One region of the Staphylococcus simulans genome, then DNA from elsewhere that is predicted to be linked to it. Evidence: riboswitches for the same ligand, from Rfam matches in the RefSeq annotation. Region 1 holds a riboswitch; the other holds the start of a gene.
What was found. Region 1 has a riboswitch for lysine ahead of MUA87_RS05875 (amino acid permease). Riboswitches for the same ligand answer to the same signal wherever they lie in the genome.
Positions count from the first base shown of each region.

Region 2: another riboswitch for lysine. It lies ahead of MUA87_RS07120 (aspartate kinase); the one in region 1 lies ahead of MUA87_RS05875 (amino acid permease).

Region 1 is NZ_CP095100.1:1,268,527-1,272,414, forward strand. It holds gene thrS (threonine--tRNA ligase) at 1-1,741, shown strand, start outside; lysine riboswitch at 1,799-1,974, shown strand; gene MUA87_RS05875 (amino acid permease) at 2,063-3,550, shown strand; ribosomal protein L20 leader region at 3,615-3,751, shown strand; gene infC (translation initiation factor IF-3) at 3,775-3,888, shown strand, end outside.
Region 2 is NZ_CP095100.1:1,509,793-1,513,680, reverse strand. It holds gene MUA87_RS07125 (ABC-F family ATP-binding cassette domain-containing protein) at 1-643, shown strand, start outside; lysine riboswitch at 897-1,073, shown strand; gene MUA87_RS07120 (aspartate kinase) at 1,161-2,363, shown strand; gene MUA87_RS07115 (aspartate-semialdehyde dehydrogenase) at 2,443-3,432, shown strand; gene dapA (4-hydroxy-tetrahydrodipicolinate synthase) at 3,434-3,888, shown strand, end outside.

The DNA of each region.
Region 1 (3,888 bases):
AGCACTTGAAGTGTTACGTCACTCTACAGCGCATTTAATGGCACAAGCATTAAAACGTTTGTATGGCGACGTGAAATTCGGAGTAGGTCCTGTCATTGAAGGCGGTTTCTACTATGATTTCGATACTGATGCTAAAATCTCTTCAGATGATTTCCCTGAAATCGAAAAAACAATGAAACAAATTGTAAATGAAAATCATAAAATTGAACGTAAAGTAGTCAGCCGTAATGAAGCGAAAGACTTCTTTAAAGACGATCCGTATAAACAAGAATTAATCGATGCAATTCCTGAAGATGAAAATGTGACACTATATACACAAGGTGAATTCACTGACTTATGCCGTGGTGTACACGTACCATCTACTTCAAAAATCAAAGAGTTCAAACTATTATCTACAGCAGGTGCATATTGGCGCGGTGACAGCAACAATAAAATGTTACAACGTATTTATGGTACAGCGTTCTTTGATAAAAAAGAATTAAAAGCACATTTAAAAATGCTTGAAGAACGTAAAGAACGTGACCACCGTAAAATCGGTAAAGAATTAGACTTATTTATGAACAGTCAATTAGTAGGCGCTGGTTTACCATTATGGTTACCAAACGGTGCAACAATTCGTCGTGAAATTGAACGTTACATCGTAGATAAAGAAGTTAGTTTAGGCTATGACCATGTTTATACACCTGTTTTAGCTAATGTTGACTTATATAAAACTTCAGGACACTGGGATCATTACCAAGATGACATGTTCCCGCCAATGAAATTGGACGAAACTGAAGAAATGGTTTTACGTCCGATGAACTGCCCACACCATATGATGATTTATAAAAATAAACCACATTCATACAGAGAATTACCAATTCGTATTGCTGAATTAGGTACAATGCATCGTTATGAAGCAAGTGGTGCGGTATCAGGCTTACAACGTGTACGTGGTATGACTTTAAATGATGCCCACATTTTCGTACGCCCAGATCAAATTAAAGAAGAGTTCAAACGTGTAGTTGAATTAGTTCAAGAAGTTTACAAAGACTTTGGTTTCGAAAACTACAGCTTCCGTTTAAGCTATCGTGATCCAGAAGATACAGAGAAATATTTCGATGATGATGAAATGTGGAACAAAGCTGAGGCAATGTTGAAAGAAGCAGTAGATGAAATGAACTTACCGTATGAAGAAGCGGTAGGGGAAGCGGCATTCTACGGTCCTAAATTAGACGTTCAAGTTAAAACAGCTATGGGTAAAGAAGAAACTTTATCAACAGTTCAACTTGACTTCTTATTACCAGAACGTTTCGACTTAGCTTATATCGGTAAAGATGGTGAAGAACACCGTCCAGTAGTTATCCACCGTGGTGTGGTATCAACTATGGAACGTTTCGTAGCATTCTTAACTGAAGAAACTAAAGGGGCTTTCCCAACTTGGTTAGCACCAATGCAAGTTGAAATCATCCCAGTTAATGTGGACTTACATTATGATTATGCACGTCAAATCCAAGATGAATTAAAATCACAAGGTGTGCGTGTAGAAATTGATGATCGTAATGAAAAAATGGGTTATAAAATCCGTGAAGCACAAATGCATAAAATCCCATATCAACTTGTAATTGGAGACAAAGAAATTGAAAACAATGAAGTGAACGTGCGTAAATATGGTTCTAAAGATCAAGAAACTGTAGAAAAAGATGAATTCATCTGGAATTTAGTCGATGAAATTCGTCTAAAAAAACAACGTTCGAATTAAGACCTTGAAATCAGTCTGGAATTAAGGTATATTACAATGTAGTTAATTAAATATTAAAAAAGTGTTAGAGGTTGCATCTTTGATGAGTTGCTTATCAGAAGCTTTATTGGAGCGTATGTTGAATAAGTTAAAGGCAAAGATGCCGAAATTTACAATAGCCATAACTATTGTATTTTGGGTCAGTTTCCGAATAGGAACTGGACTGTCACATAATGTGATGTGCTACCGTATATGATAAATTTCAAGTGATGGTCGCATATCTGTAGCGGCCATCATTTTTTGTATTCATGCAAGCCTCTATACTAAAGAAAGGAATCGATTATGAACAATCAATCTAATCAGGATGCAGGCATCCAAAGAGGTCTGAAAGACCGTCATATTTCCATGATCGCCATCGGGGGATGTATCGGAACAGGATTATTCGTTACATCTGGCGGTGCAATTCATGATGCTGGACCACTCGGCGCATTAATCGCCTACGCAGTTATCGGTATTATGGTGTTCTTCTTGATGACATCATTAGGAGAAATGGCAACGTACTTACCAGTATCTGGTTCATTCAGTACGTACGCAACACGATTTGTAGACCCATCATTAGGCTTTGCTTTAGGATGGAACTATTGGTTTAACTGGGTTATCACTGTAGCAGCTGACGTAACTATTGCAGCGCAAGTGATTCAGTACTGGGATCCAATGAAAGGCATTCCTGCATGGGCATGGAGTGTACTCTTCCTTATCATCATCTTCGCTTTAAACTCATTATCAGTTAGAGTGTATGGTGAAAGTGAATATTGGTTTGCATTAATTAAAGTAATAACAGTTATTGTCTTTATTGGTATCGGTTTACTTACTATTGTCGGTATCATGGGCGGTAAATTCATCGGATTTGAAACATTTACTTCTGGTGACGGCCCGATTTTAGGTGGTAATTTAGGCGGAAGCTTATTATCAATCTTAGGTGTATTCTTAATTGCTGGTTTCTCATTCCAAGGAACAGAGTTAATCGGTATTACAGCAGGGGAATCAGAAAATCCTGAACGTGCTGTACCAAAAGCAATTAAACAAGTATTCTGGAGAATTTTATTATTCTATATCTTAGCTATCTTTGTAATTGGTATGATTATTCCTTATACTCATCCAGCATTGATGGGCGGAGAAGATAACATCGCGACATCACCATTTACATTAGTATTTAAAAATGCTGGTTTAGCGTTTGCGGCATCATTTATGAACGCAGTTATCTTAACTTCAGTATTATCAGCAGGTAACTCTGGTATGTACGCATCAACACGTATGTTGTACTCTATGAGTAAAGATAAACTTGCAGCATCAGCATTTGGTAAAACTACAAAGCATGGTGTGCCATTCTTAGCATTAATCGCAACTGGCGCCGTAACAGTATTAATCTTCTTAATACAACGCTTAAGCGGTGATGCATATGAATACATCGTTGCAGCAAGTGGTATGACAGGCTTTATCGCATGGGTTGGTATTGCAATCAGTCACTACCGATTCAGACGTGCTTTTAAAGTCCAAAATTATGATAAACATGAATTGAAATACAAAGCTAAATGGTTCCCATTCGGTCCGATTTTCGCAGGTATCTTATGTGTGATTGTTATTATCGGCCAAGATGTTGATTTCATTAAAACAGGTGATTTTGATCCAAATCGCTTCATTATCACTTACATGGGTATTCCAGTTTTCTTAGCATTCTTCTTGTATCATAAAATCAGATATAAAACTAAAAAAATTCCATTGAAACAAGTTGACTTAAGTCAAGACGTGGATATGAGCCAATTTAAATAAAGTTAAAAATTTTAATTGACTTTGTCTTGTAATGTTGATATGATTGTATATGTTGAATACGAAACGAACCAAGTAGAAGCTTCCCGCTTCTCACCTGTAGCGACGCTTAAGGCTGTTGGCAGGTCCAAAACAACGTTACAATGATGACGTTGACTTTATGGAAAAGAGCGGGCACTTCTGTGTCCGCTCTTTTTTACTTGGGATATTTCGTAAATATAACGGAGGTGTTAACCATAGCAAAAGATCAAACGCAAGTTAACGATAGAATTCGCGCAAGAGAAATTCGTGTCATTGGTCAAGACGGTGAACAAATCGGTGTTAAACAAAAACGTGAAGCA
Region 2 (3,888 bases), 240 kb from region 1:
ATTTGTAGAAAACGTATCAAAAACAATTGACGGTGAAAAAGTCTTAGATAACATTTCATTTACAATGTTCCCTAACGATAAAGCTGTACTTGTTGGAGATAGCGAAATTGCGAAAACAACATTACTTAAAATTTTAGCTGGAGAAATGGAACCAGATGAAGGTACAGTTAAATGGGGTGTGACAACTTCACGTACGTACTTCCCTAAAGATAACTCAGAATTCTTCGATGGTGTGAATATGACATTAGTCGACTGGTTAAGACAATATGCACCTGAAGATGAACAAACTGAGACATTCTTACGTGGTTTCCTAGGTCGTATGTTATTCAGCGGTGAGGAAGTGAAGAAGAAAGCAAGTGTCCTTTCAGGTGGAGAGAAAGTACGTTGCATGTTAAGTAAAATGATGCTTTCAAGTGCGAATGTTCTCTTAATGGATGAACCAACAAACCACTTAGACTTAGAAAGTATTACTGCAGTCAACGATGGATTGAAATCATTCAAAGGTTCAATCATCTTCACATCACATGACTTTGAGTTTATTAACACAATCGCAAACCGTGTGATCGACTTAAACCCACAAGGTGCCCTTTCTAAAGAAATCAGTTACGAAGAGTACCTAAAAGAAACTGGTGTATTAAGCTAGAAATTATGCAGAGGTTAGGTGAAAAATCCTAACCTCTTTTTCTATGTTTAATCCCTACAGTTCCGTCTATATAGAGTATATAGCTAAAAAATTGATAATAGACGATGAAAAAAACAAAGTATAAATTACACTTAATTAGTAAATACTTTCGGAATTTAGGCTTTTTTCAGTAAATTTCCAAAAATCATATATTTCTGGTTTACATCTCAATGGTAACTATGTATAATGTGATACATACTAATTAATTGAATAGTTTTTTTGATGAGGCGCATCAATCATAAGTACTTGCCACGCCTACTGTCTGTTGCAGTTGGTAAGGAAAGGGTGAGATGCCGAAATAATCATAAATGCAGAGTTATGATTGTTGGACTTTCAGGTTAAGAGCTAAGGGTCTGTCATTATTATCAAATAATGGAGTGCATCACTTGTATATAAATTTACGAGCAAGTTCGCATTCCGGACTTGCTCTTTTTATATATGTGATTCTCCCCTACTATCGAGGAGGATATGTAAAGCAATGAAGAGAAGTGTTTTAAAATTCGGCGGTTCGTCTGTCAGCGATTTTACGAAAATTAGGAATATTGCTGAAATGCTGAAAAATAGAATTGAAAATGACGAACAACTTATTGTCGTGGTCAGTGCAATGGGAAAAACAACTGACCAATTAATGGAAAATGTAGCTGCGCTGACCAGCGAACCAAAACAACAAGAGCTTGCCCTCTTATTAACAACTGGTGAACAGCAAACTGTTTCCTACTTGTCTATGGTGCTAAACGATATAGGCGTTCAAGCAAGAGCCATGACAGGATATCAAGCCGGAATTAAAACAGTTGGACATCATCTCAAAAGCAGGATTGCAGAAATCAACCCTGATACTTTTGATAAAGCATTTGAAACGCATGATGTACTTGTTGTAGCCGGGTTCCAAGGTATCAATGATGAACTTGAATTGACTACGCTTGGCCGAGGTGGTTCGGATACGACAGCAGTTGCATTAGCAGCAGCCAATCAAACACCATGTGAAATTTATACAGACGTTGACGGTGTCTATGCGACTGACCCTCGTATTTATAAAGATGCCAAACGTTTAAGTGTAGTTTCTTACGAAGAAATGATGGAAATGAGCGCACTGGGTGCTGGGGTTTTAGAAACACGCAGTGTCGAACTCGCAAATAACTATAACATTCCATTGTATTTAGGAAGAACGTTATCAAATGTGGAAGGAACGTGGATTATGTCACAAACAGAAATACTAGAGAAAAAAGCAGTAACGGGCGTAGCTTTAGATAGCAAAATGATGCATGTCACTATCAGCTATCCCCTATCTGATAATAAACTCTTAACAGATTTATTTACTTTACTTGAAGAAGGACAAGTCAATGTTGATATGATTTCTCAAATCGTCAACCTTGAAGGGTTACAGCTCTCATTTACAATTAAAGATACTGATTTGACACAAATCAAAGGTATTTTTAACAAATTGTCAGAAAGTTATCAAGCTTTAGATTATAATTTAAATGATGCCTACGCAAAGATTTCCTTGATTGGATCAGGTATGAGAGATATGTCAGGTGTCGCATCGAAAGCTTTCATCAGTTTAATTAATGCAGGTATTCCGTTCTATCAAACAACGACATCTGAAATCAGTATCTCTTATGTTATCGATGCTGATAACGGAGAACGTGCAGTCAAACAACTTTATGAAACATTTGATATTTAAAAGTTGGAAAGCAGCAAGAATCAGAAACTCAAGAAAGAATTAACGACTTTCTTAAATAATAATATGGAGTGAATTGAATATGACAAAATTAGCAATCGCAGGTGCAACAGGTTTAGTAGGAAGCAAAATGTTAGAGACAATCGATCGTAAAAATATTCCATTTGATGAGCTTGTATTATTTTCTTCAGCAAGATCAGCAGGAAAAGAAATCGAGTTTCAAGGTAAAACATATACAGTTCAAGAACTAACAGAAGACGCTGCAAGCGAACATTTTGATTATGTATTGATGAGTGCTGGGGGCGCTACAAGTGAACACTTCTCACCTATTTTTGAAGAAGCGGGAGCCATTGTTATCGACAACTCAAGTCAATGGAGAATGCACGATGATATCGATTTAGTCGTACCAGAAGTCAATGAACCTAAATTTACAAGAGGTATCATCGCAAACCCTAACTGTTCAACAATCCAATCAGTGGTACCTTTAAAACCATTACAAGATAAATATGGTTTAAAACGTGTTGCTTATACAACATATCAAGCAGTATCAGGTTCAGGTTACGCTGGCCGTGAAGATTTATTAAATGGAGAAAAAGGAGAAGAACCAAAAACTTATCCTCATCCTATTTATAACAACGTGTTACCTCACATTGATGTCTTCTTAGAAAATGGTTATACAAAAGAAGAACAAAAAATGATTGATGAGACACGTAAAATCTTAAACTTACCAGACTTAAAAGTAACAGCAACTTGTGTGCGTGTACCTGTACAAGACAGCCACAGTGTTGAAATGGACGTTACTTTAGATAAACCAGCGACAGTAAAAGAAATTCAAGAACTATTTGAAAACGATGATCGTGTTGTCTTAGTAGACAATCCAGAAAATAATGAATATCCATTGGCTGTTTATTCTACTGGTAAAGATGAAGTCTTTGTCGGTCGTATCCGTAAAGACGATTCATTAGATAATACATTCCATATTTGGGTAACATCAGATAACTTACTTAAAGGCGCAGCATTGAATACAGTCCAAATTTTAGAACAAGTTTTATCAATGAAAGGAGTTTCTTAATATGAGTCGTTTATTTGAAGGAGTTGGGGTAGCTCTTACGACCCCATTCACAAATAATGAAGTCGATTATCAAGCATTAGAGAAACATGTTAATTATTTATTAGACAATAATATTCAAGCGATTATTGTAAATGGTACAACTGCAGAGAACCCTACTTTAACTGAAGATGAAAAAGAAAAAGTATTAGAAGCAGTTATTAAACAAGTGAATGGCAGAGCAACTGTTATTGCTGGTACAGGTACAAACTCAACTAAAAAATCTTTAGATGCTTCATTACGTGCTAAAGAATTAGGTGCAGATGCAATTATGCTGATTACACCTTACTACAATAAAACAAGCCAACGTGGTTTAATCGCCCACTTCACTACAGTGGCAGATGCAGTAGAACTACCTGTTGTTTTATATGATGTACCATCAAGAACAAATATGAGAATTGATGTAGAAACAATGGTTGA